2 regions of the Kitasatospora sp. NPDC058478 genome follow, and region 1 is predicted to be linked to the other one. Evidence: riboswitches for the same ligand, from Rfam matches in the RefSeq annotation. Region 1 holds a riboswitch; the other holds the start of a gene.

Region 1 (11,593 bases):
CCCTCGCACCCGACGGCGCCCCTTCGGCGGGCATCGGCGCCGCCGCGCTGGTCCTCGGCGGCCTCCTCCTCTTCCTCTCCACCCGCAGCGCCCGCGCGCTGCCCCGGGCCTGCGGCCGCCGGGAGCGGTGGCAACTCGCCGTCGGCGCCGTCGCGGTGGTCGGCTACCCGGTCACCTTCTATCCGGCGGTGACCCGCGCCGGGGTGGCGGTGGCCACCGTGATCGCACTGGGCAGTGCCCCCGTCTTCGCCGGCCTGCTCGGCTGGCTCACCCGGCAGGGGCGGCCGAGCGGCCGGTGGGCCTGTGCCACGGTGACGGCGGTCGTCGGCTGTGCCGTCCTGGTGTTGGGCCCCGAACTCACCGGCGGCGGCGCGGCGGTGGACACCGTGGGGGTGGCGCTGGCCGCACTCTCCGGCCTCTCGTACGCCGTGTACTCGCTCATCGGCGGGAAGCTCATCTCGCGCGGGCACCCGTCCGCCGGGGTGATGGGGGCGATGTTCGGCGCGGCCGCGCTGCTCGTCCTGCCGGTGCTGTTCCTCGGCGACCTGCGGTGGCTCGCCTCGCCGCGCGGTGCGGCGGTGGTGCTCCACCTCGCCGTGATCACCACCTTCCTCGCCTACCGCCTCTTCGGCCACGGCCTGCGCCGCACCTCCGCCCAGACCGCCACCACCCTCACCCTCGCCGAACCAGCCGTCGCCGCCCTCCTCGGCGTCGCCGTCCTCGGCGAACGCCTCCCCGCCGTCTCCTGGTGCGGCCTCGCCATCCTGGCCGCGGGCCTCGCCGTCCTCACCGTGCCCGTGGGCACCCGCCGTCGCTGACCTGCGCGGGAGGTGGGTGGGGGAGCGCTGAAGAGGTAGGCCGGTCTACATAATTTCCCCCACCCACCTGAGGGCCGGGTCGTGCTCAGATGCCGAGGTGGGTGGCGATGCCGGTGAGGACGCAGTCGAGGCCGGTTTCGAACTGCCAGGTGGGGTCGTCCTTGCGGGTGGCCTCGTGGAGGTAGCGCTGGTAGGTGGGGTAGCGGCCGGTGTCCATCAGGAAGGACATTCGGGGGGCGAGGCCGGCGCGGGTCTCGTCGCCGTCGGACCAGCCGTGCTCGCGCTGGAGGGTGCGCAGGGCGAGCTCGGCGGCGACGGAGCCGTGGACGTAGCCGGTGACGGTGCGGAAGACCGCCATGGTGGTGTCGGCGTCCAGGCCGTGGTCGGCGAGGGCGGCGAAGGCGCGTTCGGGGATGGCGAGCTGGTTGGGGGTGAGGGGGACGGCGCCGGCGCGGACGATCCACGGGTGGGCCAGGTTCATGGCGCGCAGGTGGAGCGCCAGGGTGTGCATGGTGTCGCGCCAGCCGGTGGCGGGGGTGCCCCGGGGGAGTTCGCCGTAGACGAAGTCGACCATCAGGTCGATGAGTTCGTCCTTGCCGGAGACGTACCGGTAGGCGGCCATCGGGGCGACGCCGAGGGTGGTGGCGAGCCGGCGCATGGTGACGGCGTCGAGGCCTTCGGCGTCGGCGATCGCGATCGCGGCCTCGGCGATCCGCTGCGGGGTGAGGGTGGTGCGCGGCGCGGGGGCTGGGCGGGCGAGGCGCTCCCAGAGTGAGGCCTGGGGCTTGGTCTGGTCGTCGTCCCCGGCGGGGGCCTGCTGGGCGGGCATGACGGCGGGCTCCTTCCGGCTGGGGTCCTCTCACCGTACCACCGGAGTGTACGACGTATCGGAAGTAGACGGCGTACGCGCCGATGTGTACGTTGTATCCGGCAGATACGTTGTACACATCGTCCCGGAGGGGGATGTCCATGGCCAAGGACGTTTCGGAGAAGAGCCTGAAGGTCGCGGTCGTCGTCGGCAGCACCCGGAGCGGCCGGTTCGCGCCCGTCGTCGCCGACTGGCTGCTCGGCCACCTCGGCGCGCGCGGCGACATGACCGCCGACCTGATCGATCTGGTCGAGACCCCGCTGCCGACCACCTTCCCGTCCTTCGGTGGTGAACTGGAGCCGGGCGCCGCCGAGTTGCTCGCCGCCGTCACGCCCCGCCTGGAGGCCGCCGACGCCTTCGTGGTCGTCACGCCCGAGTACAACCACAGCTTCCCGGCCCCGCTGAAGAACGCCATCGACTGGCACAACAGCCAGTGGCACGGCAAGCCGGTCGGCTTCGTCTCCTACGGCGGCCTCTCCGGCGGTCTGCGCGCTGTCGAGCAACTGCGAGTGGTGCTGGCCGAGTTGAACGCCATGACGATTCGCAACACGGTCAGCTTCCACGGCGCCGCCCAGTGCTTCGGCGCCGACGGCCAGCCGCTCGACCCGGCCGCCGACGTCGCCGCCAAGACCATGCTCGACCAACTCGCCTGGTGGGCTGAGGCGTTGCGCGACGCCCGGCGAGTCCGCCCGTTCGCGGCCTGAGTGGCCCGAGCGGCCTGAGCGGGCGCGTCGGGTGGCGCCGGGAAGCGGGGCCGGGGTGGGGCCGGCGGTGGCCCCGCCGCCCAGGGCGCTCCGGAACGCCGAGAGCCCCCGGACGGGTCCGGGGGCTCAGGTGACAGCGGGTGTGATCAGCACTCGATGACGTTGACGGCGAGGCCGCCGCGCGAGGTCTCCTTGTACTTGATCTTCATATCGGCGCCGGTCTCCTTCATCGTCTTGATCGCCTTGTCGAGCGAGACGTGGTGCCGGCCGTCGCCGCGCAGGGCCATCCGGGCGGCGGTGACGGCCTTGACGGAGGCCATGCCGTTGCGCTCGATGCAGGGGATCTGGACGAGCCCGCCGACCGGGTCGCAGGTGAGGCCGAGGTTGTGCTCGATGCCGATCTCGGCGGCGTTCTCGACCTGTTCGGGGGTGCCGCCGAGGACCTCGGCGAGGCCGCCGGCGGCCATCGAGCAGGCGGATCCGACCTCCCCCTGGCAGCCGACCTCGGCGCCGGAGATGGAGGCGTTCTCCTTGAAGAGCATGCCGATGGCGCCGGCCGCGAGGAGGAAGCGGACGATGCCGTCCTCGTCGGCGCCCGGGATGAAGTTCAGGTAGTAGTGCAGGACGGCGGGGATGATCCCGGCCGCGCCGTTGGTCGGAGCGGTGACCACCCGGCGGCCGGAGGCGTTCTCCTCGTTGACCGCCATCGCGTAGAGGGTCACCCACTCCATTGCGTTGGCCGGGCCGATGCCCTCGGCGCGCATCGCGCGGGCGGCCGCGGCGGCGCGGCGGCGGACCTTGAGGCCACCGGGCAGGATGCCCTCGCGGGACATGCCGGCCCGCACGCACTCCTGCATGACCTGCCAGATCTCCAGCAGCCCGGTCCGGATCTCCTCCTCGGAGCGCCAGGCCTTCTCGTTCTCCAGCATCAGGCCGGAGATCGACAGCCCGGTCTCCCGGGTGAGCCGCAGCAGCTCCTCGCCGGTGCGGAAGGGGTAGCGCAGCGAGGTGTCGTCGGGCTTGACCCGGTCCGCGCCGATGGCGTCCTCGTCGACGACGAAGCCGCCGCCGACCGAGTAGTAGGTCTTCTCCAGCAGCGTGGAGCCGTCCGCCGCGTACGCCCAGATGGTCATGCCGTTGGCGTGGTACGGCAGCGAGCGGCGGCGGTGCAGGACCAGCTGGGTGCCCGGGTCGAAGTCGATGGGGTGGGTGCCGAGGAGGTTGAGCCGCTTCTCGGTGGTGATCCGCTCGACGTCCTTGTCCGCCTGGTCGACGTCGACCGTGCGGGGGGAGTTGTCCTCCAGGCCGAGCAGGACGGCCTTCGGGGTGCCGTGGCCGTGGCCGGTGGCGCCCAGCGAGCCGTACAGCTCGGCGCGCACGCTCGCCACCTGGGCGAGCAGGTCCTCGGACCGCAGGCGTCGGGCGAACATCCGGGCGGCGCGCATCGGGCCGACGGTGTGGGAACTCGACGGGCCGATGCCGATGGAGAAGAGGTCGAAGACGCTGATGGCCACGGGGGACGTCCTTGTCTGGTCTCGTGGAAGGACTGGCGGGCGGGGGACGACACGGGTCGGGGCACCGCGCGCACTGTCCAGTGTGCGCGGTGCCCCGGGATCCCAGGTGCCGCGGCGGGGTGAGGCCGGTCACCCCGCCCGAACGATCACCGCAGTGATCAGAGGTTCGGGTAGAGCGGGTACTTCTCGGCCAGCGCGGTGACGCGGGCCTTGAGCGCGGTGGCGGCGTCCTCGTCGAAGGCGGGCTTGAGCGCCTCGGCGATGATGTCGGCGACCTCGCGGAAGTCCTCGGCCTGGAAGCCGCGGGTGGCGAGCGCGGGGGTGCCGATGCGCAGGCCGGAGGTGACCATCGGCGGCCGAGGGTCGTTCGGGACGGCGTTGCGGTTGACCGTGATGCCGACCTCGTGCAGGCGGTCCTCGGCCTGCTGGCCGTCGAGCTGGCTGTTGCGCAGGTCGACCAGGACCAGGTGCACGTCGGTGCCGCCGGACAGCACCGAGGCGCCGGCCTCGGCGACGTCGGCCTGGAGCAGGCGCTCGGCGAGGATCTTGGCGCCCTCCAGGGTGCGCTGCTGGCGCTCCTTGAACTCCTCGGACGCGGCGACCTTGAAGGCAACGGCCTTGCCGGCGATCACGTGCTCCAGCGGGCCGCCCTGCTGGCCGGGGAACACCGCGGAGTTGATCTTCTTGGCGTACTCGGCCTTGGACAGGATGACACCGCCGCGCGGGCCGCCCAGGGTCTTGTGGGTGGTGGTGGTGACCACGTCCGCGTACGGCACCGGGTTGGGGTGCAGGCCGGCGGCGACCAGGCCGGCGAAGTGCGCCATGTCCACCATCAGCAGCGCGCCGACCTCGTCGGCGACCCGGCGGAACGCGGCGAAGTCCAGCTGGCGCGGGTAGGCGGACCAGCCGGCGATGATCAGCTTCGGCTGGTGCTCCTTGGCCAGGCGCTCGACCTCGGCCATGTCGACCTGGCCGGTCTTCTCGTCCACGTGGTACGCGACCACGTTGTAGAGCTTGCCGGAGAAGTTGATCTTCATGCCGTGGGTCAGGTGACCGCCGTGGGCCAGGTTCAGGCCCAGGATGGTGTCGCCCGGCTTGATCAGCGCGAACATCGCGGCGGCGTTGGCCTGCGCGCCCGAGTGCGGCTGGACGTTGGCGTGCTCGGCGCCGAACAGGGCCTTGATGCGGTCGATCGCGATCTGCTCGACCACGTCGACGTGCTCGCAGCCGCCGTAGTAGCGGCGGCCGGGGTAGCCCTCGGCGTACTTGTTGGTGAGTACCGAGCCCTGGGCCTCCATGACCGCCACCGGGGCGAAGTTCTCGGAGGCGATCATCTCCAGGGTGGTCTGCTGGCGGTGCAGCTCGGCGTCGACCGCGGCGGCGATCTCCGGGTCGAGGGAGTGCAGGGACTGGTTCAGAACCGTCATGGTGTGGTCTTCCCGGGAGGAGAGAGACGGGAGCAGAGAGGGGGGAGCCTGGCAGGGCGGCCGCCGCGCTGCGGCCGCCCCGTCACGAGCGGGTCAGCCGCCGATGAAGGCGGTGTACTCGTCCGCGCTGAGCAGCTCGTCGGTGGACTCCACCTGGACCTTGAACAGCCAGCCGCCCTCGAACGGGGCGCTGTTGACCAGGCTGTTGTCGTCCAGGACGTCCTGGTTGATCTCGACGATCTTCCCGGTCACCGGGGAGAACAGGTCGCTGACCGACTTGGTCGACTCCAGCTCGCCACAGGACTCGCCCGCGGTCACGTCGGCGCCGACCTCGGGCAGCTGCACGTAGACGATGTCACCGAGCGCGTCGGCCGCGTGGGCGGTGATGCCGACCGTGGAGACACCGCCCTCGATGGCGGTCAGCCACTCGTGCTCCTTGGTGTACTGCAGGTGCTGGGGGTTGCTCATGGCGTCATTCTCCAGGATGGGAAGCGGGTACGACGAAGCGGGCCGCCGCACGGACGGCTTCGACGCGGATCAGGCGTGGTTCAGGCATGGTTCAGGCATGGGATCGGACCTGGGTCGGACCTGGATCAGGCGTGGCTCAAGCCTGGGTCGGGCGTGGTTCAGGCCCGGGTCTACGGGGAAGGCGGGGCCTCGGCGAGCGAGGCCCCCGGCCTCAGCGGGCGCGCTTGTAGAACGGCAGCGCCACGACCTCGACCGGCTCGTGCTTGCCGCGCACGTCCACCGCGACGGCGGTGCCGGGGGCGGCGTGGGCCGCGTCCACGTAGGCGATCGCGATCGGCCGGCCCAGGGTCGGCGACGGGGCGCCCGAGGTGATCCGGCCGATCGGGGCGCCGTCGGCGGAGACCACGGTGTACTCGGCGCGCGGGACGCGCTTGCCCTCGGAGACCAGGCCGACCAGCACCCGCGGCGGGTTGGCCTCGGCCTCGGCGGCGGCCCTCTCCAGCGCCTTGCGGCCGACGAAGGTGCCCTCGTTGGTGGTCTTGTCGAAGCGCACGACCCGGCCCAGGCCCGCGTCGAACGGGGTCAGGTCGGTGGAGAGCTCGTGCCCGTACAGCGGCATGCCGGCCTCCAGGCGCAGCGTGTCGCGGCAGGACAGGCCGCACGGGACCAGGCCGCGGCCCTCGCCGGCGGTGGTCAGCGCCTGCCAGACGCCCTCGGCGTCGCCCGGGTTGCAGAAGATCTCGAAGCCGTCCTCGCCGGTGTAGCCGGTCCGGGCGAGCAGCACGTCGCGGCCGGCGACCTGGGCCGGGAGGATCGCGTAGTACTTCAGGCCGGGCAGGTCGGCGTCGGTGGTCCCGGCCAGGATCGCGGTGGCCTCCGGGCCCTGGACGGCGATCAGCGCGTAGGTGTCGCGGTCGTCCGTGACGACGGCGTCGAAGCCCTTGGCGCGGGCGATCAGCTCGTCCAGCACCAGCTGGGCGTTGGAGGCGTTGGCGACGACCAGGAAGGCGTCCTCGCGCAGGCGGTAGACGATCAGGTCGTCCAGGATGCCGCCGTCCTCGGCGCAGATCATGGTGTAGCGGGCGCGCAGCACGCCCAGCGCGGAGACGAAGCCGACCAGCGCGTGGTCCAGCATCTCGCCGGCCTGCGGGCCGGTGACGGTGATCTCGCCCATGTGGGAGAGGTCGAACAGCCCGGCCCGGGTGCGGACGGCGAGGTGTTCCTCGCGCTCGCTGCCGTAGCGCAGCGGCATGTCCCAGCCGGCGAAGTCGGTCATGGTCGCGCCGAGGGCGCGGTGCAGCGCGTCGAGCGCGGTGAGGCGGAGGGACGACATGGCCTGGAACTCCTCGGTCTGGGCACTCATGGGTGCACGCGCCGGAACCGGACCCGCTGGGGGGCCGACCCTGCGCGCGGGCATGCGGCGGCGTGGGTCTCCCCATCTGTCGTCGAACCTGAGAGCTTCACCGCCCACCTGCCCGCAGCTGTTTCCAGCATCCAGGACAGCATGGTGGCTTGCACCGTGGGTGGGCGCGCGACAGGGCCGTGCGCCACTTTCCAGATGTGCCTAACCCGTGCGGTAGGGGGGCCTGAGAGATTCCGGGGAGGAGTTGCTCCTTCGGCGCCGGCTGTGCCGCCTGACGGGGCACTCCGGGCTCTCCCGCGCGGGTTCGAGCGGCCGGTATGGAGTTGTCGGTCCGCCGGCGCGCCGCGCCGTCGAACGCGCACATCATGGCACGTCCGCGCCGACGACGGGAGAGGGGACCCGGTCACACCCCGCCACCTCGGGCACAGCCCTAGACTGCTGCGCGTCGGCGCAGCAGAGGGCGGCCGACCGGCAGAGGGCGGATCAGGCGCGCATGGGGTACCCGGTGGAGCAGCAGCAGGGGTGGGGCGGGCCGGAGTCGGCGCCGCCGGGCGGCGGGTGGCCGGCCAACGAGCTGGAGCAGGTGCTGACCGCCGCGCTGGGCGACCCGGGTGCGACGCCGCGGGTGGTCGAGGTGCTGGCCCGCAGCCAGGTGTGGATCCCGCTGCCGGCCGGCGGCGACCCGCAGGGGCCCGCGCTGGACCTGCCGACCATCGAGCTGGCCGGCGAGCCGTACGTGCCGGTGTTCTCCTCGCAGGAGGTGTTCCTGCGGCAGGCGCCGGGGATGGCCTTCGCGGTGGCGCCGGTCTGGGAGTTCGCCCGCGGGCTGCCGCTGGGCGTGGGCATCGCGGTCAACCCGGAGGCGGCGGTGGGCATCCCGGTGCCGCCGCAGGGTGTGGCGGAGCTTCGGCGCGGCCCGCGCGAGGAGCGCCTGGCCGACCAGGAGCAGGGCCGGATCCAGGAGCAGAACCAGAGTCAGGGCCAGGGACCGGAGGCGCCGACCGGTGGCCGGGTGGCGCTGCGCGAGCCGGTGCCGGGGGAGGACCCGGAGCACTTCCTGGCCGCCTGCCGGGCCGAACTGTCCGCCCTGCCCGGAGTGTTGTCCGCGCGGCGGGCGCTCGCCAGCATCGAGGGCGAGCCGACCGTGATGTTCGTGGGCGTCCAGCTGGACCAGGCGGCCCCGGCCGACCCGGGCGCGGTGAACGAGGCGCTCGGCCGCGCGTTGGGAACCGCGCCGCTGCCGGGGGGCGTCCACCTCGTACTGCTCGATCTCGCCGATGACCCGGTGGTCGAGTGGCTGCTCACCCGGGTACTCCCTTTCTACGCGCGGGGTTGAGCGGGGTTCGTATCGGAGGCACGTCGCCGTGGCGGTGGCCGGTGCCGCGCCATAGGGTGCGTGCAGACGGCCGACGGGCCGGCAGGCTTGAGGAAAGAGGCGCGGCGAGGTGGGCGCATGAGTGCGGGAGCGGTAGCGGGCGGTGCACCGGGGCCCTGGGGCCAGGCGCCCGCCGGGCGCCCCGGAGCGGATCCGGGCGCGCTGGAGCGCACCCTGCGCGAGGTCGCGCCGGAGCGCTACGAGGCGTACGAGCAACTGCTGCACGCACTGGCCGACGGCCAGGTCTGGATGCTGCTGTGGCACGGCACGCCGGGCAGCGCGGACGCCCAGTACGGGAACATGGAGATCAGCGGCCACGGCTACGCGCCGGCCGTCACCTCGTCCGAGCAGCTGGCGTCGTCCGGCTGGGCGCGGGCCCACGAGGTCATCTCCGGGCGGGAGATCGCCGCTTCGCTGTACCGGACCCGCTGGGGGCTGTGGCTCAACCCGCACGCGCCCGGCGGCGGGGTCGGGGTGCCCTGGGCGGACCTGCGGCGGATCGCCGCGGGCCTGGAGCGGCTGCCGGCCGGGCCGTTGAAGCTGAGTGAGCCGCAGCTGAACGCCCAGCCGTTCTTCGCGCTGCTGGAGCGGCAGGCCGGTGAGGTGCGCGCGGTGCGGGCGCTGCGCCGGGCCTGGGTGCAGCCGGCCGTGGGGGAGCCGTACCTGGCGATCGGACTGGAGCTGTACGAGAGTTCGCCGCCGGCGGTGGAGGCGGTGCGGGCGCTGATGCAGCGGGCGATCGCGGTGGCCCCGGAGGGGCTGGCGGTGTCCACGGTGGCGATGGCGGACGAGTACGACCCGGTGGCGCTGTGGATGCGGGCGCACGCGCGCCCGTTCTTCGACCGGGAGGCGGGACGCCCGCCGACCGGCCCGTACCCGCCGGTGCCGCCTCCGCCGTACCCTGCGCAGCAGGGGCCGGGTTACGGCTACGGCACGCAGCAGCCCGCGCAGGGCTGGACCGGGCAGCCGCAGCAGCCGTGGCCCGGATACCCGGGGCGCTGACAACCAAAACCTGTTTCCAGAAGCCGACTTGATCTTGCATCAGGTCGGCTTCGGTGCTTTCCGGACGAACTTCCGGCCGTTACCGTCGATCACCTTGACATGCCTGATACAGCCGTGTGAAGAGGGATATGCCGAAGGCGTAGGAGGTGCATGCGCACAGATCACAGTTGGGCATCTGTCGGTTGTCAGGGCTGGCGCAAGCGAGTTCGGATGGCAGAGAGTTCTGCGCAACGCACCGCGCGTACTGGGAACCCCACGAAGGTGAACGCGCACGCCGACCGCCAGAACCACGCGAAGCCCATCCCGCGTTGGGGCAGTACCCGTGCACGACGTACTGCCGCGAACACCCGTTCCAAGCACCTCCGCACGTCCGCAGCCGTACCGCCGAACCGGTGACCGGCGCCCGTGGGCCGGCCACCGTCGGCGAGGGGACCAACTGACCATGACCGCACCCATCACAACCACCGGGAACGAACCGGAGGCACCCGCCCCCGCGAGCCCGGCCAAGAAGATCGAGGGCCGCTCCCTCGGCCAGATCGCCTGGACCCGCTTCAAGCGCGACAAACTCGCCGTCGCCGGCGGCGTCGTGGTGATCCTGCTGATCCTGCTGGCCGTACTGGCCAAGCCCATCGAGGCCCTGTTCGGCCTCGACCCGGACGCCCTGAACCAGGACCTGCTCGACGCCAACCTGGGCGGCATCCCGCTCGGTGACTGGGGCGGGATGAGCTGGGACCACCCGCTCGGCGTCGACCCGCTCCAGGGCCGTGACCTGCTCTCCCGCGTGATCGAGGGCTCCTGGGTCTCGCTGCTGGTCGCCTTCGGCGCGACCCTGCTGTCGAACACGATCGGCACCGTGCTCGGCGTCATGGCCGGCTACTACGGCGGCTGGGTGGACACCGTGATCAGCCGCATCATGGACGTCTTCCTCGCCTTCCCGCTGCTGCTCTTCGCCATCGCGATCTCGACCTCGCTGCAGGGCGGCGCGTTCGGCCTGCACGGCCTCCCGCTGCACATCTTGGTGCTGATCTTCGTGATCGGCTTCTTCAACTGGCCCTACATGGGCCGGATCGTGCGCGGACAGACGCTGTCGCTGCGCGAGCGGGAGTTCGTCCACGCGGCCCGCAGCCTGGGCGCCCGAGGCCCGTTCATCCTGTTCAAGGAACTGCTGCCGAACCTGGTCGGTCCGATCCTGGTCTACTCGACCCTGCTGATCCCGACCAACATCCTCTTCGAGGCCGGCCTCAGCTTCCTCGGCGTCGGTATCCAGCCGCCGCAGGCCTCCTGGGGCGGGATCCTCCAGGACGCGATCAAGTACTACCAGGTGGACCCCCAGTACATGGTGGTTCCCGGTCTGGCGATCTTCCTCACCGTGCTCGCCTTCAACCTGCTCGGCGACGGGCTGCGTGACGCCCTCGATCCCAAGAGCAACTGACGCAACGTCAGGCTCTCCCTCCTTCCCATCCTCAAGGGGTTGATCTCACCCATGCGCAGGTCCCGTACCGTCGCCCTGACCGCGGCGGCAGCCGCCGCGGTCCTGATCGTGACCGGCTGCACCTCCGGCAGCAAGGGCTCCGGCTCGTCCTCCTCCGCCAGCGGCAGCAGCGCCGGTGGCGGCGGTGCCGACGCCGCCACCAAGGGCATCGTCAACGCCTCGGACAAGAAGGGCGGGACGGTCACCTACGAGATGAAGGGCTCCCCGGACTCCTTCGACCCGGGCAACACGTACTACGCCTACATCTACAACTTCTCGCGCCTGTACGGGCGTCCGCTGACCACCTTCGCCCCGGGCGCCGGCACGGACGGCGAGAAGCTGGTCCCGGACCTCGCCGAGAGCCTGGGCAAGGCCAGCGCGGACGGCCTGACCTGGACGTACAAGCTGCGCGCGGGCCTGAAGTTCGACGACGGCACCCCGATCAGCTCCAAGGACGTCAAGTACGCCGTCGAGCGCTCCAACTTCGCGCGGGACGTCAACTCCAACGGCCCGACGTACTTCCAGGAGTTGCTGGTCGACAACGAGACGCCGTACCAGGGCCCGTACAAGGACAAGACCGGTG
Region 2 (11,445 bases), on a different contig from region 1:
GTACGAACCGCGCAGCACCGAACTCGCCACCACCGCCGCCGGCCACGACCAGCCCAGCTGCCCGAGCCGGCGCAGCAGGTAGCCGAGGACGACGACCTCCTCCAGGGCGGCGTTCTGCCACGCGGAGAGCACCAGCACCGGGACCCGCCACCACACGTCCGGCAGCCCGGACGGCGCCACCGTCAGGTTGTAGCCGGCCGCCTGCGAGGCCAGGTACAGCACCAGCCCGGAGCCGCCGATCGCGGCCGCCACGGCGGCGCCCCGGCCGAGGTCGCGCAGCTTCTGCCCGAGGTCGAAGCCGAGCACCCGCAGCGCGGCGCCCTCGCGCACCAGCAGGTACCCGACCAGCACCACCGGCATCAGCCCGCGCCCGATGTAGTACAGCTGCCACACCAGGTCCAGCCAGGGCCGACCGGGCGCCCGCGAGCCGTTCAACGTGGCGACCTGCTGGCCGAGTTGGATCGGTTCGGTGAGCGAGGCCGCGAAGCTGATCAGCGCGCTGACGCCACTGGCCCCGAGGGAGAGGCCGAGGACGATCAGCAGTTCCACGCCGAGCAGCCGGCGCGTGGGCTTCGCGGTCTCCGGTGCGGTCGGGAGGGTGGTCACGGGCGGCTCCAGCGGGGCGGGCGTCGCTCCGGCCGTCGGCCGACCGCCGGAGCGATCATCCTGACACAGCGGTCCGGCTACCCGACCGGCCAGGTGTGCACCGGCTCGCCGGTGCGCATGTGCTCGATGTAGCGCCTGGTCATCGCGGCGAGCGCGGCCGGGCGGTCCATCCCGTACTGCTCGCGCAGCCGGTGGAAGGTCGCGCTCTGCCAGGCCGCGCCGTTGGTGCGGCGCAGGCAGCGCTGCTCGATGATCCCCAGGTAGCGGTCCCGGTCGGCGGGCTCCACGCCCCACTCGTCCAGGCCCTGGTGGGCCATCGGCAGCAGTTCGTTGAGCACCAGGTCGACGGCGGACACCGTGGTCAACCCGCCGCCGCGGCCCGCCCGGCCCGCCCGCGGCCACTGGAACACCGCGTCGATGCCGTAGCGGGCGCCCTGCCGGAAGTTCTCGTCGGCCCGCTCGAACGGCAGCCTGGTCCAGACCGGCCGGGGCTGCTCGGCGAGCACCCGGACCAGCCCGTAGTAGAAGGCGGCGTTCGCGAGCGTGTCGGCCACCGTCGGCCCGGCCGGCAGCGCCCGGTTCTCCACCCGCAGGTGCGCGATCCCGCCCGCGATGTCGTACACCGGCCGGTTCCAGCGGTAGATCGTGCCGTTGTGGAGCCGCATCTCGGCGAGCCGGGGCGCGCCGCCGGAGGAGAGCACCTTCATCGGGTCCTCGTCGTCGCAGATCGGCAGCAGGGCGGGGAAGTACCGCAGGTTCTCCTCGAACAGGTCGTACGCCGAGTCCACCCAGCGCTCGCCGAACCAGGTGATCGGCCGGACGCCCTGCGCCTTGAGTTCCGCCGTACGGGTGTCACAGGCCTGCTGGAACAGCACCGGACGGGTCTCCCGCCACAGCTCCCGCCCGAACAGGAACGGCGAGTTGGCACCGAGCGCGAGCTGCGCCCCGCAGATCGCCTGGGCCGCGTTCCACACCGAGGAGAAGCGTTCCGGGGTCACCTGCAGGTGCAGTTGCAGGGAGGTCGCGGCGGCCTCGGCCACCATGGTGATGGTCTCCAGCTGGAGGTGTTCGACGCCCTCGATGTCCAGCGCGATGTCCTCGCCGCGGGCGGCCAGGATCTGGTCGCTGAGCAGGCTGTAGCGCGGGTTGTGGGAGATCGCGTCCAGGCCGGTGTGACCGTGCTCCAGGGTCGGCAGGATCCCCACCATGACGATCCGGGCACCGGCCTCGGCGGCCCGCCGGTCGGCGTAGCGCAGCCCGGTGTCGAGCTCCTCGCGCAGGTCCTCGAAGACGTGCCCGCACAGCCGGTGCGGCACGATGTTCACCTCGACGTTGAACTGGCCCAGTTCGGTCTGGAAGTCGCTGGAGCCGATCGCGCTCAGCACCTGCGCGTTGCGCAGCGCCGGCAGGCCGTCCTCGTCGGCCAGGTTGAGCTCGATCTCCAGGCCCATGACCGCCCGCGGCCGGTCGAACCGGTCCTCGCGCAGCATCCGCCCCAGCGCGTCGAGGCAGGCCTGGAGCTTGCGCCGGTACAGCTGCCGGTCCGCCAGATCAGCCCGAGTCGCCACGACCTTCTCGCCCACGGTCCCCTCCTCCTGAGACACCGGCCGACCCGACCGTGCAAGCATCATGCCCACCTCGAAGATCGATACCCGAATGCTTGTACTGGCTTGCAATGCAAGGAAACTGACGGATATTCAGCAGATCTGCCGACTTGCCCGGCGCCACCGCCTGTGATAAACAGGTCACCCTGCGCACCTGTTCGATAGAATTCGCACTGCGCTCCGGCCGGCCCGCTCCGCCTCGAAACCCTCGTCGACGGCGGCGACCGCGCCGGCACCGCGATCATGCACAACCGGACACGGCCAGGTCCCGTCACCGATGACACACCGCGCCACGCCGGTATGCCGCACTCGCACGCCGATCTCGCACGGAGAGGCGGACCCCGCCATGACTCTGCAGACCCCCCAGCCCCCGCCGAGCGCCCTGCGCGCCGTCCTGGCCGCACTCGACTCGGAGACCGCGCTGCGCCAACCCGCCGCCGCAGCACTGCGCCATCCGGTCGGCCCGCTGCTCCCCGCGCACCCCCTCGCCGTCCACGTCCTGGACGGGCCGCGCCCGGAGCTGCCCGCCGCCCGCCGGACGGGCTGGCGCTTCCTGATCAAGGACGGCGCCGAGGTCGCCGCCGCCGCCGAGGTCGTCCAGGCCGTCGAGGGCCACACCTTCTCGCACTTCACCGCCGGCCCCTACCTCGACTCGACGGTCCGGGCGCTGCGCCAGGCCTGGCAGCTCGCCCAGGGCTCCCGGTCCCGCCAGCAGCCCCGACTGCTGACCTTCCCCGGGCAGTACGCGACGGCACTGTGGCTGCACAGCCCCGACGCCGGCCCGGCCGCCGACCAGCTGATCCCGCTGGCCCCGGCCCCGCTCGGCGTCACCGCGCACCGCGCCTACCCGGCCGCCGAGCTGCTGCCGCTGCTCGCCCGGGCGCCGCTCGCCAAGCCACTGCTGCTCGGCTCCTCCTGAGCCGGCCCCACGCCGACGGGCCACCGGGCCAGCACCCGGTGGCCCGTCGGCGCGCGTGTCACCCTCATCCGCCCGAACCACCCGGACGGGCCATCCGCCCTGACCTCCTCGGGCCATGCCGCAGCTGACCCATCGGTGCGCCCTTTCCCGCCGGACCCACCTGAACGGGTGATCTCTGCCCGGGAGTTGTGGCGCATGTCACGAAATCCCTGCGCGCGCGTCCACAGATGCCGACACTGGGAACCAGCGTGGAAGGACCACCTGTCCTACCCACTTGAGCGCCGGTCAACACCTGGTCGGCGCGCGGACAGGATCCGGCTACCGCGGCGGCTCCCGACGGCTCCGCCGGCGGCCGCACCACGGGGGAGGATCGCAGAGCGAAGCGAGGGTACGCATGTGCCAGCACCGTCCTGAGTGCCCGTCGGCCGAGTGCGAGGACCGCGAGGCTGCCGTCACGGTGGCCTGCCACCCGGAGCAGGGCTGGAGCCTGCTCTGCAACGGCGTCGTGCTGTTCGAGGACACCGGAGAGCTGCTGCCCGACGGCCGGGTGATCGCGCCGCGCCGCACCGTCGCCCACGCGGCCTGACCGCACCGGCGGGGGCAGCCGCCGGACGACGACAACGGGCAGGGCCCCGACGGTACGTGCCGTCGGGGCCCTGCCGTACGTCCGGTCCGGATCAGACGCCGTACTCCTCCAGCGGCGGGCAGGAGCAGACCAGGTTGCGGTCGCCGTACGCGCCGTCGATCCGGCTGACCGGCGGCCAGTACTTGTCCGCCGGGTTCACGCCCGCCGGGAAGACCGCCTCCTGTCGCGAGTAGCCGTGCGCCCACTCGCCGGCCAGCTCGGCGGCGGTGTGCGGGGCGTTGCGCAGCGGGTTGTCCGCGGCCGCCCACTCGCCCGAGCCGACCTTGTCGACCTCGGCCCGGATCTCGATCATCGCGTCGCAGAACCGGTCGATCTCGTGCAGGTCCTCGGACTCGGTCGGCTCGATCATCAGCGTGCCGGCCACCGGGAAGGACATCGTCGGCGCGTGGAAGCCGTAGTCGATCAGGCGCTTGGCGATGTCGTCCACCGTCACGCCCGTCTCCTTGGTCAGCGGGCGCAGGTCGATGATGCACTCGTGCGCGACCAGCCCGCCGGGGCCGGTGTAGAGCACCGGGAAGTGCGGTGCCAGCCGCTTGGCGATGTAGTTGGCGTTCAGCACCGCGACCTGGGTCGCGCGCTTGAGGCCCTCGCCGCCCATCAGCCGGACGTACGCCCAGGAGATCGGCAGGATGGCCGCCGAGCCCCACGGCGCCGCCGAGATCGGGCCGACCCCGGTGGCCGGGCCGGCCTCCGGCTGCAGCGGGTGGTTCGGCAGGTACGGCGCCAGGTGGGCGCGCACCGCGACCGGGCCGACGCCCGGGCCGCCGCCGCCGTGCGGGATGCAGAAGGTCTTGTGCAGGTTCAGGTGCGAGACGTCCGCGCCGAACTTGCCCGGCTTGGCGAGGCCGACCAGGGCGTTCAGGTTGGCACCGTCCACGTACACCTGGCCGCCGGCCTCGTGCACCAGGGCGCAGATGTCGGTGATCTGGGTCTCGTACACGCCGTGGGTGGACGGGTAGGTGACCATCAGCACGGAGAGGCTGTCCCGGTGCTGCTCGATCTTGGCCTTCAGGTCCTCGACGTCCACGTCGCCGTCGACCAGGGTCTTCACCACGACCACGCGCATGCCGGCCATCACCGCGGAGGCCGCGTTGGTGCCGTGCGCGGAGGACGGGATCAGGCAGACGTCGCGCTGGGTGTCGCCGTTGGCGTGGTGGTAGGCGCGGACGGCCAGCAGGCCGGCCAGCTCGCCCTGCGAGCCCGCGTTCGGCTGGATCGAGACGGCGTCGTAGCCGGTCACCTCGACCAGCTGGCGCTCCAGCTCGCGGATCAGGCTGAGGAAGCCCTGGGCCTGCTCGATCGGCGCGAAGGGGTGCAGCTGGCCGAACTCCGGCCAGGTGACGGCCTCCATCTCGGTGGTCGCGTTGAGCTTCATGGTGCAGGAGCCCAGCGGGATCATGCCGCGGTCCAGCGCGTAGTCCCGGTCCGACAGGCGGCGCAGGTAGCGCAGCATGGCGGTCTCCGAGCGGTGGCTGTGGAAGACCGGGTGGGTCAGGTACTCGTCCTGGCGCAGCAGCGCGGCCGGCAGCGCGTCGGCGCCCTCGGCGACCTCGACCGCGGGGACGCCGAACGCGGCCCAGACGGCGGCCAGGTGCTCGCGGGTGGTGGTCTCGTCGGTGGAGACCGAGATCCGGTCCGCGCCGTCCTGGTGGACGTTGACGCCGTTGGCGCGGGCGGCGGCCGCGATCTCGGCGGCACGGCCCGGGACGACGGCGGTGACGGTGTCGAAGAACTCGCCGTGCAGCAGCTCGACGCCGCCGGCCCGCAGGCCCTCGGCGAGGGCGGCGGCGTAGCGGTGGGTGCGGCGGGCGATGTCGGCCAGGCCGTCCGGGCCGTGGTAGACGGCGTACATCGAGGCCATGACGGCGAGCAGCACCTGGGCGGTGCAGATGTTGCTGGTGGCCTTCTCGCGGCGGATGTGCTGCTCGCGGGTCTGCAGCGCCAGGCGGTAGGCGCGGTTGCCGTCGGCGTCGACCGACACGCCGACCAGGCGGCCGGGCAGCGAGCGGGCGTACTCGGCGCGCACCGACAGGTAGCCGGCGTGCGGGCCGCCGAAGCCCATCGGCACGCCGAAGCGCTGCGAGGTGCCGCAGGCGATGTCGGCGCCGAGCGAGCCCGGCGAGGCGAGCAGGGTCAGCGCCAGCAGGTCGGCGGCGACCGCGACGATCGCGCCGAGGCCGTGCGCCTGCTCGATGACCGGGGTGAGGTCGCGGACCACACCGGTGGCGCCCGGGTACTGGAGCAGCACGCCGAAGACGCCGCGCTCGGCGATCTCGGCCGGGATGCCCTCGGACAGGTCGGCGACGACGACCTCGACACCGGTCGGCACCGCGCGGGTGTTGATCACCGCGGTGGTCTGCGGCAGGGTCTCGGCGTCGACCAGGAAGACGCCACCCTTGACCTTGGTGACGCGGCGGGCGAGCGCCATCGCCTCGGCGGCCGCGGTGCCCTCGTCGAGCAGCGAGGAGCCGGAGGTCGGCAGGCCGGTCAGGTCGGAGACCAGGGTCTGGAAGTTGAGCAGCGCCTCCAGGCGACCCTGGGAGATCTCCGGCTGGTACGGCGTGTAGGCGGTGTACCAGGCCGGGTTCTCCATGACGTTGCGCAGGATCACCGGCGGGGTGAAGGTGCCGTAGTAGCCCAGGCCGATCATCGGCTGGAGCACCTGGTTGCGGCTCGCCAGCTCGCGCAGTTCGGCGAGCACCTGCGCCTCGCTGCGGCCGCCGGGCAGGTCCAGGCCGGTGATGGAGCGGATCGCCTCGGGAACGGCGGTGGCGGCGAGTTCGTCCAGCGAGCCGTAGCCGATGGACGCCAGCATCTTCTGCTGCGCGGCGTCGTCGGGGCCGATGTGGCGGTTCTCGAAGGGGCTGGCCAGCTCAAGCTCGGTGAGGGTCGAGGCGCCGGTGGGGCGTCCCGCGTTCGGCTGGGCGTTCATGGTGGTCGAGGCCTCCTGGTCACGGACCGGCGGGGGTGCGCACGCCGGCCGGCCGGAGCCGCTGCGGACAGCGATTCGACCCGGGCGGGCGAACCCGACAGGCCTCCCCCTCTGTCATCGGGACCTGAGAGCTTCACCCGCACGGCGCGCTGTGGCACGCCGCCGGCTTGCACCGTCGGTGAGGGTGGTGGCCGTCGGCTCCCTGCCGACGGTCCTGCCCTGCTTTCCAGAGTGACCTACCCCACACGGTACGGATGCCTGAGAGATTCCGGGGAGGAGTTGCTCCTTCGGCGCCCCGACCAGCGCTTTCCGTGGCCGGGGACTCTCCCGAGCGGGCTCGGCGGTCGCCGCCCAGGGTACCAGCGGCAGGCCCCCTGATCACGGCCGCGTCGGGTCACTCCCGGTCTACGCGCGTCCCCCGGACGGTCCAGCCCGAAGCCCGTCCGGCGCACCCCGGTCGCGCCCGTCCGATTCATGGCCTTTGGTGTGAAGTGGCAGGCGGAACGGGTGCTCCGGCCACGGTCCTGCGGGAGTTCCGCAGGCGCAGCGCACTGGAGGAAAGAGTGCAAACCGACATCGATCCCCGGGACCTCATCGGCCACAAGGCGGTCGACCGCAACGGAGACAAGATCGGCACGGTCGACGAGGTCTACCTGGACGACGCCACCGGCCAGCCGGAGTGGGCAGCCGTCCGGACCGGCATCTTCGGCCGGGACGCCTTCGTCCCGCTCACCACCAGCGAGTTCTCCGGCGACGAGCTCCGGGTGCCGTACGACAAGTCGCTGGTGAAGGAGTCGCCGGACTTCGGCGTCGGCCAGCACCTGTCGCCCGCCCAGGAGCTCCAGCTCTACCGCTACTACGGCCTGGACACCCCGGCGAACGGCCGGCCGGTCGGCCGGGACGCCGACCGGCCCGTCGGCCGCGAGGGTGACCGGCTGATCGGCCGGGACGGTGACCGCCCAGCCGGCCGGGACGGCGACCGGCCCATCGGCCGCGAGGACGACCGACCGGCGCGGCCCGACCTCGACTTCGGCACCACCTCGGCGGCCGAGCCCGTGAAGCCCATCACCTTCCACTCCCTCGGCCCCGCCCCGACCACCCCTGCCGACCCCACCGGCACCGCGACGGAGGTCAACGTGCGGACCCTCAACACCCCCGCGCCCGCAGCAGCCCCCACGACGACCGAGCCCAAGCCGCAGCCCGCCCCGGTCGTGACGACCGCCGCGACCACGAACTCGGTCATGGCCGCGCCGGTCTCGGAGCGCTCGACCGGCCCGGCCACCTCGTCCCCCAACGGCCCGGTGGAGATCACCTGCCGCGAGGAGCGCCTGGACATCACCACGGACTGGCACATCGTGGGCACCGCGAAGCTGCGCAAGTACGTGACCAGCGAGCAGGTCGAGCGCCGCGTCCCGGTGGTCCGCGAGCGCGTCCGGGTGGAGCGGATGCCGGTGAGCGAGGCCGAGCGCGCCTCGCTCACCGAGAAGGAGATCGCCGAGGCGGTGGAGGAGGTCACCCTGCGCGAGGAGCGCCCGGTGGTCCGCAAGTACCTCACCCCGATCGAGCGGGTCCGCCTGGTGGTGGAGCGCTACACCGCCGAGGAGGTGATCCGGGACGAACTGCGCCGCGAGCACGTCGAGGTCCACGACAACACCGCCGCCGCCCCGGCGACCCCGGCAGCCACCCCGGTGGCCGAGACCCCCCGCCCGGCCGTGCTGCGCCCGTTCGCCTGACCCTCGCCCCCAGGGCCCCGGACCCCTCGGTCCGGGGCCCTCGGCATGCCCCGTCCCGGTCGCCGCCCGGCCGGAATCCTTCGATTTTGCCAAAGCGTCACCAATGGATATTTGACACTCTGAAGTATCTCCCGGCATGGTTACTTCAGTTCATTCACTATGTACGGGAGGAAGCAACCGTGAGTGAGGCACCACAGCCCACCACCGCGGCCGAGAAGCAGAGCAGCGCCCGGGTCCTGCCGGCCCTCATCCTGGCGATGCTGTCGTTCAGCGTGGTGCAGACCGCGGTCGTCCCGATCCTGCCCTCGCTGGCCAAGGAACTGAGCGTCTCCGCGTCCAGCATCACCTGGCTGATGACCGCCAACCTGCTCTCCGCCGCCGTGCTGACTCCCCTGCTGGGCCGCTTCGGCGACCTCCGGGGCCGTAAGCCGATGCTGCTGATCTCGCTGGCCGGTCTGGTCGCCGGTTCGGCACTGGCGGTCAGCACCCACTCCTTCACCTGGCTGGTCGTCGCCCGCGTCCTTCAGGGCGCCGGCGGTGGCGTGCTCCCGCTGGCGATCAGCATCGTCCGCGACGAGCTGCCCAAGCAGAAGGTGACCGGCGGCGTCGCCGCCATCAGCGCCTCGATGGGTGTCGGCTCCGGCCTCGGCCTGGTCGCGACCGGTCTCCTGCTGGAGCACTGGAGCTACAAGTCGATCTTCTGGATGGGCCTGGTCTTCGGCCTGATCGCGGTCGCCCTGGTCGCGTTCCGCGTCCCGTCCGACCCGGTCACCGACAAGGAGGGCGGCGCCGACCCGCTCGGCGCCCTCACCCTGGCCGGCTGGCTCTCCGCCCTGCTCGTCGCGGTCAGCCAGGGCAACCACTGGGGCTGGACCTCGACCAAGACCCTCGGCCTGTTCGCCGTGGCCGCCGTCGTCGCCCTGATCTGGGGGGTCATCGAGACCAAGGTCGCGCACCCCCTGGTGGACATGAAGATGATGTCCCGTCCGGCCGTCGCCTTCACCAACCTGGCCGGCCTGCTGATCGGCTTCGGCATGTACGGCTCGTTCATGGTGATCAGCAACTTCGCCCAGACCCCGGAGAAGCTCACCCACTACGGCTTCACCGCGACCGTCCTGCACGCCGGTCTGCTGCTGCTGCCGTCCGCGATCGGCTCGATGGTGGCGGCTCCGGTCGGCGCGATGCTGATCGCCCGCCGCGGCCCGCGCCTGCCGCTGGTCCTCGGTGGCGTCCTGGGTGCCGTCGCGATGGCCTACCTGGCCGTGCGGCACAGCCACGAGGGCGACATCTACACCTCCTCGGCGATCTTCGGCCTGGGCATCGGCCTGGCGTTCTCCGCGATGCCGGCCTACATCAACGGCGCCGTCCCGGTGGAGCAGAGCGGCATCGCCAACGGCATGAACGCCGTGCTGCGCACCGTCGGTGGCGCGATCGGCACCGCCGTGATGGCCGCCATCCTGACCGGCGACACCATGAAGCTGCCGCCGCAGATCCCGCTGCTGCTGCCCACCCTGGACGCCTACAAGCACGCGTTCTGGGTCGCGGCCGTCGTCTGCGCCGTCGCCGGCGTCGTCCCGTTCCTGATCCGCGGCACCAAGTCGGCCGCCACCGTCGTCGCCTCGGGCGGCGCGGCCGAGCGGAACTCCAGCCCCGAGCTGGCCAAGACCGACGCCTGACCAGGCGTCCGGCCGCCGCGCTCAGGGACAGGGCGCGGCGGCCCGGCCTTCGGACGGTCGCGAGGGCATCACGACCGCACGAAGTCCGGCACGGTATGCGGCCCCAACCGGTACTCCCCCCACCGGTTGGGGCCGCTTCGCGTTTCACACCCCCGTCTCCCCCGTCTCCCCCGTCTCCTCCGGCCCCTCCGCCCCCCACAGCGGCAGCGGACGGGCCGGTTCCAGCGCCGGATCGTCCACCGCGAAGGTCCGGATGCGCCCCGGCCCGCTCCACGGCGTCTCGAACCGCACGGTGACCCGCCCGACACCGCTGCCCTGCACCCACCCGGGCCCCAGCTCGGCATGGCGGACGTCCTGCCCGGGCATCCAGCGGCGCGGCGCGGCCGCCTCCGGCTCCTCCTCCGCCGCCTCGACCTCCGCCTCCGCGTGCTCGGCCGCCTCCTCCCGCAGGGCCTGCGCGAACAAGTCCTCCTGGGTGTAGTCGGCCAGCTGGGCGACCCCCACCCCGAGCAGCCGCACCCCGCCGGTGATGTCCACCTGGGAGGCCAGCCGGCGCGCCGTCTCGATGACCACCGCCTCGTCGTCGGTGGGCCCGCGCAGCGTCTCCGAACGGGTCAGCGTCGAGAAGTCGAACCGCCGGACCTTGAGCACCACCGTCCGCCCCGACCGCCCGGCCGCGCGCAGCCGCCGCACGCACCGGGCGGCCAGCACCTCCACCTCGCGCAGCACCCGATCCCGGTCGGCGAGGTCCACCTCGAAGGTGTCCTCCACCGAGACCGACTTGGCGTCCTGATCGGCCACCACCGGCCGGTCGTCCAGCCCTATCGACATCTGGTGCACACCGGCGCCGTGCGCCCGCCCGAGCAGCTGCACCAGCTCGCCCTCCCCCGCCTCGGCGAGGTCCGCCACGGTGTTCAGTCCGGCCCGCCGCAGCACCTGCTCGGTGGCCGGCCCGATCCCGGGCAGCGCCCGGACCGGCATCGGGCCGAGCACGGCCCGCTCCTGCCCGGGTTCGATCAGCACCAGCCCGTCCGGTTTGGCCTGCTCGGAGGCGATCTTCGCCATCAGCTTGGAGCCGGCGGCCCCGACCGACCCGGTCAGCCCGGTGCGCCGCTGGATGTCCGCCCGCAGGTCCTCCGCCAGGGCGAGCACCAGCCGCTCCCCGGTCTCGTGGTCGGACTCGGCCAGCACCGGACCGTAGGGGCCGGCCTCCAGGTCGACGAAGGCCTCGTCCAGGCTGAGCGGCTGCACCAGCGGCGACAGCTCGCGCAGCAGACCCATCACGAGCTCGCTGACCTGCCGGTAGGCCTCGAACCGGCCGCTCAGAAA

The links. Region 1 has a riboswitch for glycine ahead of gcvT (glycine cleavage system aminomethyltransferase GcvT). Riboswitches for the same ligand answer to the same signal wherever they lie in the genome.
Region 2: another riboswitch for glycine. It lies ahead of gcvP (aminomethyl-transferring glycine dehydrogenase); the one in region 1 lies ahead of gcvT (glycine cleavage system aminomethyltransferase GcvT).

What each region holds. Positions count from the first base shown of each region.
Region 1 is NZ_JBHXML010000046.1:29,923-41,515, reverse strand. Features, by position in the region: gene ACFWPT_RS24975 (DMT family transporter) at 1-818, shown strand, start outside; gene ACFWPT_RS24970 (TetR/AcrR family transcriptional regulator) at 904-1,647, opposite strand; gene ACFWPT_RS24965 (NADPH-dependent FMN reductase) at 1,788-2,390, shown strand; gene ACFWPT_RS24960 (L-serine ammonia-lyase) at 2,537-3,904, opposite strand; gene glyA (serine hydroxymethyltransferase) at 4,063-5,331, opposite strand; gene gcvH (glycine cleavage system protein GcvH) at 5,425-5,799, opposite strand; gene gcvT (glycine cleavage system aminomethyltransferase GcvT) at 6,011-7,132, opposite strand; glycine riboswitch at 7,364-7,469, opposite strand; gene ACFWPT_RS24940 (enhanced serine sensitivity protein SseB C-terminal domain-containing protein) at 7,656-8,498, shown strand; gene ACFWPT_RS24935 (enhanced serine sensitivity protein SseB C-terminal domain-containing protein) at 8,616-9,539, shown strand; gene ACFWPT_RS24930 (ABC transporter permease) at 9,982-10,971, shown strand; gene ACFWPT_RS24925 (ABC transporter substrate-binding protein) at 11,023-11,593, shown strand, end outside.
Region 2 is NZ_JBHXML010000044.1:66,573-78,017, forward strand. Features, by position in the region: gene ACFWPT_RS24410 (CPBP family intramembrane glutamic endopeptidase) at 1-606, opposite strand, end outside; gene ACFWPT_RS24415 (hypothetical protein) at 684-2,189, opposite strand; gene ACFWPT_RS24420 (hypothetical protein) at 2,557-3,129, shown strand; gene ACFWPT_RS24425 (DUF5999 family protein) at 3,524-3,715, shown strand; gene gcvP (aminomethyl-transferring glycine dehydrogenase) at 3,807-6,707, opposite strand; glycine riboswitch at 6,944-7,047, opposite strand; partial or broken gene ACFWPT_RS24435 (PRC-barrel domain-containing protein) at 7,271-7,633, shown strand; gene ACFWPT_RS24440 (YsnF/AvaK domain-containing protein) at 7,646-8,440, shown strand; gene ACFWPT_RS24445 (MFS transporter) at 8,620-10,116, shown strand; gene ACFWPT_RS24450 (DNA polymerase IV) at 10,261-11,445, opposite strand, start outside.